Regions from separate parts of the Thalassospira sp. UBA4513 genome, predicted to be linked through region 2. Evidence: riboswitches for the same ligand, from Rfam matches in the RefSeq annotation. Region 2 holds a riboswitch; each other region holds the start of a gene.
What was found. Region 2 has a riboswitch for cobalamin ahead of B2T33_RS07125 (ABC transporter substrate-binding protein). Riboswitches for the same ligand answer to the same signal wherever they lie in the genome.

Region 1 (4,016 bases), on a different contig from region 2:
AGCCATTGGATGCCTCGCCCGCCTGCTTTGCACGCAAGGATGCTGCTGGCTGCATCTCGAAACCCGATGTCTGATCGGCGGGTTGCAGCAAGGCCGGTTTGACCTTGGCGATCAGATATACCGATGCCGCTGAAACCAGCCCTTCGACCACCATGATCGGAATGTGGGCAAAGAAGACCAGCTTGGCCGCCGGGACAAACGCATCACCGCTGAGCGCAAGCGAAATCGCGACAAACACCGTTGTCAGCCCGATGGAAAATGCACCGGCACATCCACCAAGCACGGCGGCTGCGACCGGGTTGCTGCGCGACACCATTCCCCGGAACAAAAGCCCCGCCAGCACAGCCGGAAAGGCGATATTGACCGTATTGACGCCAAGAACCGTCAAACCGCCAAAGCCAAAGAAAACCGCCTGAAGCAAGAGACCGACAAAAAGTGCCGGAAACGCGGTCCAGCCAAGCACGAGCCCGGCAAGACCGCTCATGATCAGATGCACACTGGATGGTCCCACCGGCACATGAATAAGCGAGGCAACAAAGAATGTTGCCGACAAAACCCCGGTAGCAGGAATTTTATCGATTGGCAGTTTACGCAGTCCAAGGCCAAGCCCGGCAACTGCAAGAATACCCCCGCCAATCAAGACTTCCGGTGCCAGCGCACCATCAACAATATGCATCTGTTTTGTCCCTCGCCTATTTCACATCATAGGCGCGAACCCACAGGACTGCATCCTGTGAAAGTTCCTTGCCCTGAAATTCTTTTTCAGGGCCGCTGCCAAGTGCTGCAAATCCCCAAAAGCCTGCCTTGGGGACACCAAAAGTGAAATACCCGTTTTCATCGGAAATGGCCACAACCGCACCGCCGGGCATTGGCGATGCCGTTGGGCTTTTGGGGGTATTGCTGGCCATATCGGGTTCTGCTGCCATGTATTCGATTTCGACTTCAACACCGGCGACAGGTTGGCCTTCGCTTAGCACACGGCCGGTAAAGGTCGAACCGGCAATGATGTTGGTTGGTCGATTAAGCGGCAGGATTTCGGTTTTAAGACCTTGCGGTTCCATCCAGTCGGTCGGAATTTCATTGCGGTTCACATAGGACTTCGTGATCTGCTGGATGAAGATATCTTCGCTTTCTTCGAAATACGGTGCCGGGACCACCACCATGACGTAATCACCGCTGCGGCGCAGTGTTAAAGTTGCGTCAAAGGCCGCTGCCGAGTTGGCAATTCCGGTGAAAGTAATCGGCGAAAGCGTTGATTTCAGATCAATTTTCTCACCGCGATTAACCGCATAAAATTCAAACGGCTCGGCCATATCCATGACATGGCCGTTTTCAAACGGGTGCCAGAAAATCAGCTTTACCGGCTGATCCCCGGCCTTGGTCACGTTTACGTTCGGCGTATAGGCCAATTGAAAATGCGCATGCGCCGGCATGGTCGCCGACAGCACGCAGGCGCTTGCAATCGCAAGCCTGCCAAGGGTCTTAAACATATAATCGTCTCTTTCTCAAACGATGCACGCAGGCCAACGGCCCAACGCACAGGGTCAGGACAAAGAACGATAGGATGGCTGGAAGCAAGATTGCGGATCTTCAAAAGACCGTTTGTACCCCTGCAACCTGACGCTCACCCCGGCGTCCAACAGTTTCATACCGGGCAATCAGCACCCGGCAGTCAAAGGCAGGTCTCCTGGCTCACGGTTTGAAAAGCAATGCGCCTTCCCGGTTTGCACCAGTGGCATATGCAATGCTCTGACCGCTTACAGTTGCGGGGGCAGCCGTGGCTTTGTCATGCATGACGCACCACGTTCCCTTTTAAGTTGGTCCAATCGGATCAACACCAAAGACAATGTCATAATCCACGCCGGACGGATTGCTGTCAACTCCCTGCCCCATGGTCCATGACAATCTTTTTGCGGATGGCTTGACGCGCCTTAAACCGGGCGCGAAGATCACCCGCAATTTTGCCGACGGGCCGCAAAAGCCTGCAATCAGATGGGTGGAAACATTATGAAACCTGAAACGGTTCTTGTTTTCTGGTTCAAGGAACTCGAAGAAAAACAGTGGTTTATCAAGGATGAAGCCCTCGATCGCCATATCGCGGAACGCTTTGCCGATTTTCATGCCGCCGCCACGGCCGGAGAGCTTTTTAACTGGCGCAAAACCGCCCATGGACGACTTGCCGAGATCATCGTTCTTGATCAGTTTTCACGCAATATGTACCGCGATCAGCCACAGTCCTTTGCATCAGATCCAATGGCATTGGTGCTGGCACAGGAAGCTGTTTCCTTGAGGCTGGATCGCAAACTGGTCACACCGCAGGAACAGGCATTTCTGTATATGCCCTACATGCACTCAGAATCCGAAATCATTCATGAAGTGGCGGTTGACCTGTTTTCACAGCCCGGCCTTGAGCACAATTCCGAGTTCGAGCTGAAACACAAGAAGATCATTGACCGGTTTGGCCGCTATCCACACCGCAATGAAATACTGGGTCGTCCATCAACGGCAGAGGAAGTGGCGTTTCTCAAAGAACCCGGATCATCGTTCTGAGCATTAAAAAAGGGACGGTTTCCCGTCCCTTTTATTCGATCTCACTTGATCACGGAACATCAGCCGACATCACGGTCGCGATTATCCCACCAGCCCTGCACAAGGCTTTCTGCCTCATCCATGTAATCCGCCTTGCCGGCAAGGAAGGCTGCCATGGCAGCACTGCCCTTGATCTTGGCTTCGGCAGGAATATCTTCTACCTCGCCACGCCAGACAGCCAGGAAGTGCTTTAGCGACACAGGGCTTTGTTCTTCGCCGTCTTTCTCGGTTTTCGACAGCAATGCGGGCCAGCGAACATCATTCAGCTCACCATTATCAAGCATGCGCAGATCGACATGCTTATAGGGTGTTCTTTCGGCTTCGCCGCCACCGCCCTTGATCACACCGATGCGTGGAAGTTCCAAGAGCTTGCCGGTTTCACGATGGACATCAAGAAACGCCGGATGAAACACACCAAGGAAGGCTGCACGCGCATGCAACGGATTAAGCAAACGCAGTAACGTATTGACCGGACTGCGCAACCCAAGAATCGGACGCAATCCAATCAGCTCCTGCAGTTTGGGATGCATGTGACGCAGCGGCAGATATGCAAAGCCCTTCGATGCGATATCAGAACGCGCTTCTTCTGCAGACATGGCAATCGGAAGCTTAAGCGCCTTGATGGCAACTTCTGTGCTGATCCCGTTGACCAGATGCGAGTTATAGCCATGCATCAGCACCGGAACATTATTCTGTGACAGCAAAAGCGCCGACAGCACGAACCAAGGCAGACCACGGGTCCGACCGGCCGCATAGGATGGCCAATCCAGCGCAGGACGCATAAGCGCGTCATCTTTGCTGTCTTCATCCGGTTCAAGGCGCGCGGCCTTGCGCACAGCTTCGATCATGCCAGCCAGTTCTTCGGGCGTTTCAGCACGGTAGCGCAGCATCAAAAGGAATGCGCCAAGCTGGATCGGTTCGACCTCGTCGCGCAGGATCATCGAGAACGCATCAAATGCCTCCTCGCGGGTCAGACTGCGCGAACGGCCCGGCCCACGGAAAAACGTGCGCAGATAGCCAGAAAACGGATGCGCCTCTGGTAAGACATTCTCATCCTCGAGCTGTTCAAGATGCTCGTCGGTCATATGGTTTCACCGGAATAGTTGGTGTTACTGATCGTGAATACGCGTGAAGACCCACTCTGTCTCGGTCGAGAGGTCATCCTGATAGCGATAGCCATCAACATTAAACTTCTTGAGCTCTTGCGGGTCTTCGAGCCGATTGTCAATCATATAGCGTGCCATCATGCCACGCGCACGCTTTGCCGAGAAGCCGACAACCTTGGCCGTACCGCCCTTCACTTCCTTGAACACAGGCGTAATTACCGGGCCATCAAGGACCTTGGTCTTGATCGATTTGAAATACTCGTTCGAGGCGAGATTGATCAGGCTACGGTCCTTGTGACCTTTGGTAATCTCGTTGATTTC
Region 2 (4,016 bases):
ACCGCGGTCATAGAGGCGGCAATGGCAATCAACACCACATAAACCCGGCGCACCGGCACACCAAGGGATGCCGCCGATTCCACGCCAAAGGTAAAGGCATCAAGCGCACGGGAATACCAAAGGCAAACCAGCAAGCCGATAACAGCGACCGGCAGCGCAAGATAGACATCGGGCCAGCGCACGCCGCTTAGATTACCAAGCAACCAGAACATCACCCCGCGTGCCTCGTCCGCCGTGGCGGCCTTGGTCACGATGAAGGACGTCAATGCGTTAAACAGTTGCGACCCGGCAACCCCGGCCAGAATGATGGCACCTGCCCCGCGCCCGGCCGGAATGGCCAAAAGTGCAACAAACCCGAACGCCACCAGCGCGCCGACAAAGGCACCAAGTGACAGGGAAACCATGCCTGCCCCGAACCCCAGAATGGCAACACTGACCGCACCGGTCGATGCCCCGGCCGAAATCCCCAACAAATAAGGATCCGCAAGACTATTGCGCAAAAGCGCCTGCAACACTGCGCCGGATAGCGCAAGGGATGCACCGCAGGCCGCCGCCACCATTGCGCGCGATATCCGGTAATTCCAGATGATCCCGGCATCAATCGGATCAACGTCATAGCCCGCCTGCCAAAGATGATTGGCGATGGTCTGAAGCACGGTGCCAAGGGGAATGTGCGTTTCCCCCTTGGCCGCGGCCATCGCTATGACGGCAACTAGCAAAACCAGGGCGCCAATACTGACACCGGCCCGCACAAGATATGCCCGCCCCGCCAGCGATTGCCGAGGTGGCTGAACCGGCTGCTGCACTGGCGTTGTTTCAAACATTGAATTCTCCGGGCATATCAGGCGCCTTTGGCAGTGCAGGTCAGTTCGAAGCACTCAGTCGTTCGACGGCTTCGGCAAGCGTTTCAATACCATTGATCAGGCGGATGGTCGGATCCATCGACTGGGCGTCCATCACCACGATATTGCCATTACGCACCGCCTTCATCTGACTTGCGACCGGATCGGTTTTCAGGAAATCCATCTTGACCTGCCAGTCATCGGCCGGAAAACGCCGACGGCCCATCTTGCCAATCACGATGATATCAGGATTGGCACGCGCAATGGTTTCCCAGCCAACCGTCGGCCATTCTTCATTGCTGTCGATGATGTTGCGAACACCGAGTTTACCGGCGATATAGCCCGCCGCACCGTTCTTGCCGGCCACATAGGGATCACTGTTGATTTCCGGGCTGGAAAACCAGAAGACGGCGGAAACGTTGTCATGGCCGCTTGCCGTCACACGTTCCAATGAGTTCGCCTGACGTTCCTTCAGGCTGGTAATCAGCGCGTCGCCGCGATCTTCGACATCAAAAATCTGCGCCAGATCGGAAATCTCGCGATAAATCAGATCCATGGTGAAGCCTTCGTGGCGCACCCCGTCACCGCCACCGGCATTGTCCTTGCCCACACAATCAGCGGGTGCGGTGTAGACCGGAATGGACAATTCGTTGAACTGTTCGGTGGTGCCGACGGTGCCCTTGGGCCCGACATGCCACTGATACTGGGTGGCAACCAGTTGCGGCTTTTGCGCGACAACGGTTTCGAACCCCGGATCATTGTCGGCCAGACGCGGCACAGATGCATTCACATCCTTGAATTCATCCATCACCGGGCCAAACCAGACCCCCGTACCCTTGACCTTATCGGCCAGGCCCAGCGAATAAAGAATTTCAGTCGTGCTTTGGCCCAGCGACACCACGCGATCGGGGACCACATCAAATTGCAACACAGTCCCGCAGTTCTCGATACTGAGCGGATATTCGGTTGCGGACGCAAATGAAACAGATGAAATAAGACCAGCGGCAAACACCCCGACCGCCAGTACACGTTTATCGTGATTAATCACTTTTAGTTCCCTCTTGCTGATGCGCTGATCCGGGACCGTTTTGGATGATCCAGTTTCAACACATCGTCAAATGTTATGTTATAACATAACATCACTTTTACTGCTGTCAATGGACTGGCAAAAGTGTCAGGAGATGACGGAAGATGTCGGCCTTAAAGCTTAGAGAACCTGGGCTAAACTATTGGGCCAAGACACGTACCGACATTCTCCGGGGCACCCCGCCCGGTCCGTCGTCTTCGTGTCGGCAGGTCTCCTGGCTTACGGGTCAACGCATTTTCCCTGGCCTTCCCGGGTTGATCCCAGTGGCATTGGTCAGAAAAATGCTCGCCGCCTACAGTTGCGGGGGCAGCTTCGGTTAATGAGCCAATATTCGGCCCACATCGAATTCCCTTTATCCGATATTCGGATACCGACACGTCACGGTTAGATTAAACCAAAAACACGGTCAAGGAAATTGGCAGACCACCAGCGGCATTAACGCCAAGGCTCCATGCATAAAAAGCAATTGATACGACCTTGAATTTGCCATGTTTCATCCCGATTACCTCCACACTGCCGGGTATGCTTTCCCGACACCTCAAACCACAGGAATGTGATGAACATGACGACTTCTGTTGAACGCAGACGCTTTTTGAAATCCATCGCGGCAGCCGGTCTTATCCTGCCGGGAATGTCGATCTATCAGCATGCTTTGGCAGATGTCGACGGCCTTGATCTGGGTTCGGCACAACCGTTTGATTTTGCCGATCTGATTGCACGCGCCAAATCCATAGCCACATCGGCCTATGAGCCGCCCGTTGCGCCAAACCCGGAAATTGTCGGCAAGATCGATTACGACACCCATGGCAAGCTGCATTACAAACGCGACCATTCGCCGTTCTCCGACGGGTCGGGCACCTATCCGCTGACCTTCTTCCATCTGGGTATGTATTTCGCCAAACCGGTGCATATGTACCTTCTGGAAAACGGTCAGGCACGCGAAGTGATCTATAAGCCCGATTACTTTGACATGCCCGAAGACAGCATTGCCCGCCAGTTGCCCGCCAATAGCGGCTTTGCCGGTTTCCGCCTGCATGAAAATCAGGCGCGCGATGACTGGAAAACCCAGGACTGGGCAGCGTTTCTTGGCGCATCGTACTTCCGCGCGATTGGCGATGAAGGCCAGTATGGACTGTCGGCACGCGGCATTGCGGTCAATACCGCGACCTCGGTTCCCGAAGAATTCCCAGATTTCCGTCAATTCTTTATCGAACCGGCCAAAAACCCCGAAGACCCGGTGACAGTCTATGCCCTGCTGGATGGCCCCAGCATCACCGGTGCTTATAAATTCCTGCTTTATCGCGGCGAAGGCGTCACGATGGATGTCGAAAAACATCTGTTCTTGCGCAGAGACATCGAACGGCTTGGCATCGCACCGCTGACCAGCATGTTCTGGTATTCAGAACAGAACAAATCGTTCCGCTTTGACTGGCGTCCGGAAGTACATGACAGCGACGGGCTGGAGCTTTGGACTGGCGGCGGTGAACGCATCTGGCGACAGCTCAATAACCCGGAAACCATCCGCGCATCGGCCTTTGGTGACAATAACCCGCGTGGTTTCGGTCTGATGCAGCGTGATCGCGATGTGAAAAACTATCTGGATGGTGTGCGCTATCACCGCCGTCCCAGCCTGTGGGTCGAACCGCAGGGGGAGTGGAATGACGGTGCGGTTCAGTTGATCGAAATCCCGACCGACGATGAAATCCACGATAACATTGCCGCCTTCTGGGTGCCGAATGGCGAAGCCAAGGCGGGCAATTCTTATCAATTCAAATACCGGCTTTACTGGCAGGCCCATAACCCGTTCCCGGTCAAGGAACTGGCACGCGCAACCGCAACCCGCATGGGCCGCGGTGGCGAACCCGGCACCAACCGGCCCAAGGACGAAATCAAGTTTTCGGTCGAGTTCGAGGGTGAGGTTCTGGGAACGCTTGCCTACGGCGAATTCCCCGAAGTGGTTGTGACATCCTCGCGCGGGGAGATTGTGCGCACCAAGATCGAACCGATCATGGATACCCGCATCTGGCGGGCGGCCTTTGACCTTAAGGCCGCGGGCACAGACCCGGTTGACCTGCGCATGTATCTGA
Region 3 (4,016 bases), on a different contig from region 2:
TATCGCCTTTATTGCCGCCCTTTGATCAACCAGCACAGCAACAAGAAGGAATGCCGTGAGCAGTTTGAAAATAACCCGCTGGTGGCTGGTGCGTCACGCGCCCGTCCAAAATCCGAAACGGCTGGTCTATGGCCAAAGTGACATGCCTGCCGACCTTTCCGATGAAAAGGCACTGGCTGCCCTTGCCGGGCAACTGCCGGGTGATGCCGTCTGGGTAACCAGCCATCTGTCACGTACGCATGATACGGCGCGCAGTCTGCAGGCGTTCATGGATAAAGACATAGCGCCGCAGGCTGAAAGCGGCTTTGCCGAACAGCATTTTGGTGATTGGGAATTGCAGAACTGGAATGATTTGCCCAAGGGGGAAACAACACGGTTCTGGACCGACTTTGCCCGCCAACACCCCCCAAAGGGTGAAAGCTTTGCCGATGTGGTTGCCCGTGTCGGACCCGTCTTTGGCCGATTGAGTGCGGATTGGGCCGGGCGCGACATTGTCGCTGTCGTTCATGGCGGCACAGTGCGTGCCATGCTTGCCAATGCACTGGGTTTATCCCTTGAAACCGCATTGGCATTTCATATCGACACGTTGGGTCTGACCACGCTTGAATATATCGACGGTGTCGACGAACCGGGCTGGCGCGTGACCGCTGTCAATCAGCGCTTTTAAGGAGCTTAAGGCATGTTCCGTCAGGCAGAGGCCAGCTCGATATCGGATGCCATGTCATCAAGCGCGTGTTCTGCCAGATAGCGGTCAACCATATCCGGATTCAGATCATGTTTTTCGCAGATGTCGAAAACATCGCGCAGATAGGCCTGATAATAGGGCACCGGGCGGCTGCGTGATTTGCTTCGCAATTTGGCGACATTCGGGAAATCACTGGCAAAGGATGCGTTTTCAATCACCTGGATGATGGTGTCATCAATGATGGCAGCCGGCATTCCGCAATAAGTCTTGCCGCAGGCAGACAACATCTTGCTGGCAGTCGGAACGGAAATGCCCGGCTGGGAAAGCAGCTCGTTCAACTCGTCCTGTCCGAAATCCGAGATCGACATCAGGGTCACTAGGGTTGGCATATCGCGCACAAGCAACGAAAGCGCATTGACGCGAATGCCACGTTCATGGGACCAGATGATGGTTGCGATTACACCCTTTGAGGCATCCTCGGCAAAGATGTCACGCACATCGCGGCGTGCCAGAGTGATCTCGCCATCGGCTGCGCGCTGTTCAAGAAAATCCTGAAATGACCGATCAGGACTGTTCAGACGGTCCAGCAATCCCAGCCACATGTCCTTGCGAGACGATGTGGTCCAGGTTGGCGCGTTCATCTGTCGGATTTTGGATAGGTGAGAACGTATTGCCATTGGTCTTGAAAAATCCAGATTACCCCAAGAGTTTCGGTTGCAGTATTTCCTGCAGCCATCCGGGTGATGAGTCTACTTCCCGGGTTTTCGCCAGATTGCGGATTGTTCCGTCTTTAGGGTCAGGACCTATTAATTTGATTTGAATGGCAGACGTTATATTTGCAAACTCCAGCGTCAAATCCCTTGTGCGGGATACCAACCCGCCCGGCGGGCTTTTCCTTGGATTTCGCAAATATAACGTCTGCCATTCAAATCAAATTAATAGGTCCTGACCCTAGTTCCAGCGCAACGGCTTGATGTTGGCTGAAATGGTATGACCTCTCAAGCAGACAATTCTTACAAATACTGACCTTCCGATTAGGGTGGGGTGGTAACGAAGGGTTAAGTGCCGAGAATGACCTTTGGCATTTTTGGCAAACCTGCTAGGTTCGGCGCATCGTTCGGTGATGGGAAATCGGTGCAAGGCCGATGCTGCCCCCGCAACTGTATCGGGTTGGGAGATCCGGGTCGGTGCCAACGCGCCAGACCAGCCACCGGGAAACCGGGAAGGCGGATCGCTTTCATGCCCGCAGCCAGGAAACCTGCCGAAGGTGTCACTATTCGAAGGAAGGTGACGACGCAATCGGGCCTCGGTGGGAGGCCATGGCGAGGAAGAAACGGGATGACCCAGACTTTACCCCCTGACGGCCCCTCTGGCGGGACGCATCTGATCCTTGGCGGGGCGCGATCCGGCAAAAGCCGGTTTGCCGAAAACATCATTAATCAGGCGGGCGGTGGCACATATATCGCAACCGGGCGTGCCTGGGATGACGAAATGGCCAACCGCATAGATCTTCACAAAAAATCACGCGGCGATCTTTGGCAGACACTCGAGGAACCGGTCGAACTTTGTTCGGCGCTGCAGACCTGTAATGTCACAGGCGGCAAGCCTGTTCTTGTTGATTGTCTGACCTTGTGGCTGACCAATCTGATGCTTGAAGACCGCGACATTGATGCCGAGATCGCAGCTCTTTGTGATCTGGTGCCAACCCTTGTCGTGCCGGTGCTTTTTGTCTCAAACGAGGTTGGTTTTGGCATCGTGCCGGAAAATGCGATGGCGCGGGCCTTTCGCGATCATGCCGGACGCCTGCATCAACGCATTGCAGAGATTGCAGACAAGGTCACCCTTGTGGTGGCCGGCATTCCGATGTCGGTCAAATAACAACATAAATTATTGAATTTTAAGGATTTCAGAAATGGCACAATTGGGCAAAATCCCGGCAACCGTCATTACCGGTTTTCTGGGCGCTGGCAAGACAACCATGATCCGCAATATGCTGGAAAATGCCAATGGCAAACGCATCGCGCTGATCATCAATGAATTTGGCGATCTGGGTGTGGATCGAGGCATCATCAATGGCTGTGGCATTGAAGGCTGCGAAGAAGATGACGTTGTTGAACTGGCCAATGGTTGCATCTGCTGTACCGTGGCTGATGACTTCCTGCCTACCATCCAGGGCCTGATTGACCGTGAAACGCCGCCTGATCATATCGTGATCGAAACATCTGGTCTTGCCCTGCCAAAACCGTTGGTAAAGGCGTTTAACTGGCCCGAAGTCCGGTCGCGTGTGACCGTTGATGGCGTTGTGGCGGTTCTTGATGGCGCGGCCCTGCGTGATGGTCTGTTTGCCCATGATCATCACGCGGTACAGGCGCAACGCGAAGCAGACGAAAATCTTGATCATGAAAGCCCGCTTGAAGAACTGTTCGAAGAACAGCTTCACTGTGCCGATATGGTGGTTCTCAACAAGACGGACCTTCTGACCGATGCCGAACGCAGCAAGGTCGAAGCCGATATCCGTGCAGAGCTGAAAAAGCCGTCAGTCAAGATTATCGCGACCGAACATTCACGGGTTGAAAACGCCATCCTGCTTGGTCTGGGGGCTGCCGCCGAGGATGACCTTGATAGTCGCCCAAGCCATCATGACGATGGCCACGAACATGATCATGATGATTTCGACAGTTTTGTCGTATCGCTTGATGCGATCAGTGATCCGGCCAACCTTGAGAAGCGCCTGATTGATGTCGTGCGTCAGTTTGACGTGCTGCGCATCAAAGGATTCGTTGATGTGCCGGGCAAACCGATGCGCCATGTGGTTCAGGGGGTTGGTGAACGTTTTCAGCGCTATTTCGACCGTCCGTGGGCGGATGGCGAAACCCGCCGCTCGGAATTGGTGGTGATTGGCCTGCATGGTCTGGACCGCACTGCGATCGAGGCCGCCATCAAAGCCGCCTGATCCAAGTTAACCTGATCAAGCCACCTGAAACCGGATGCTAAAAATCATCCGGTTTCAGCCTGTTTTAAGACCAAACGCATAAGGATACGGATCCCGCGATGCATCTATTGGCAGCCCAGCCCGGAATGGTCACAGATGGCAGTGAGGCCGTCGACCTTGGACAGCAACCCGGCGATGTGGTGATCCTGTCTGCGGCCGAGTCCGAACTTGCCTGTCTTGCAGGGGCGCAAGGGCGTCTGGTCGATGCATTTGGCGACGAAACCCCGTCACTGCGTCTGGCAAGTTTGCTGCAGCTTGGCCACAACATGTCGGTCGATCTTTATATCGACGATGTACTTTGCGATGCCAAATTCATCATCGTGCGCATTCTGGGCGGGC

Region 1: linked by a shared signal. The riboswitch ahead of B2T33_RS11845 (DUF4198 domain-containing protein) and the one ahead of B2T33_RS07125 (ABC transporter substrate-binding protein) in region 2 are both predicted to bind cobalamin.
Region 3: linked by a shared signal. The riboswitch ahead of cobU (bifunctional adenosylcobinamide kinase/adenosylcobinamide-phosphate guanylyltransferase) and the one ahead of B2T33_RS07125 (ABC transporter substrate-binding protein) in region 2 are both predicted to bind cobalamin.

What each region holds. Positions count from the first base shown of each region.
Region 1 is NZ_DGMR01000030.1:58,252-62,267, forward strand. Features, by position in the region: gene B2T33_RS11835 (cobalt ABC transporter permease) at 1-6, opposite strand, end outside; gene cbiM (cobalt transporter CbiM) at 1-676, opposite strand, end outside; gene B2T33_RS11845 (DUF4198 domain-containing protein) at 693-1,490, opposite strand; cobalamin riboswitch at 1,661-1,857, opposite strand; gene B2T33_RS11850 (DUF924 family protein) at 2,008-2,550, shown strand; gene B2T33_RS11855 (glycosyl transferase family protein) at 2,610-3,674, opposite strand; gene yaaA (peroxide stress protein YaaA) at 3,699-4,016, opposite strand, start outside.
Region 2 is NZ_DGMR01000019.1:113,472-117,487, forward strand. Features, by position in the region: gene B2T33_RS07120 (FecCD family ABC transporter permease) at 1-824, opposite strand, end outside; gene B2T33_RS07125 (ABC transporter substrate-binding protein) at 865-1,890, opposite strand; cobalamin riboswitch at 2,117-2,319, opposite strand; gene B2T33_RS07130 (glucan biosynthesis protein) at 2,492-4,016, shown strand, end outside.
Region 3 is NZ_DGMR01000013.1:56,190-60,205, reverse strand. Features, by position in the region: gene cobS (adenosylcobinamide-GDP ribazoletransferase) at 1-25, shown strand, start outside; gene B2T33_RS05765 (histidine phosphatase family protein) at 56-667, shown strand; gene B2T33_RS05760 (hypothetical protein) at 688-1,326, opposite strand; cobalamin riboswitch at 1,775-1,965, shown strand; gene cobU (bifunctional adenosylcobinamide kinase/adenosylcobinamide-phosphate guanylyltransferase) at 2,024-2,563, shown strand; gene cobW (cobalamin biosynthesis protein CobW) at 2,598-3,638, shown strand; gene cobN (cobaltochelatase subunit CobN) at 3,737-4,016, shown strand, end outside.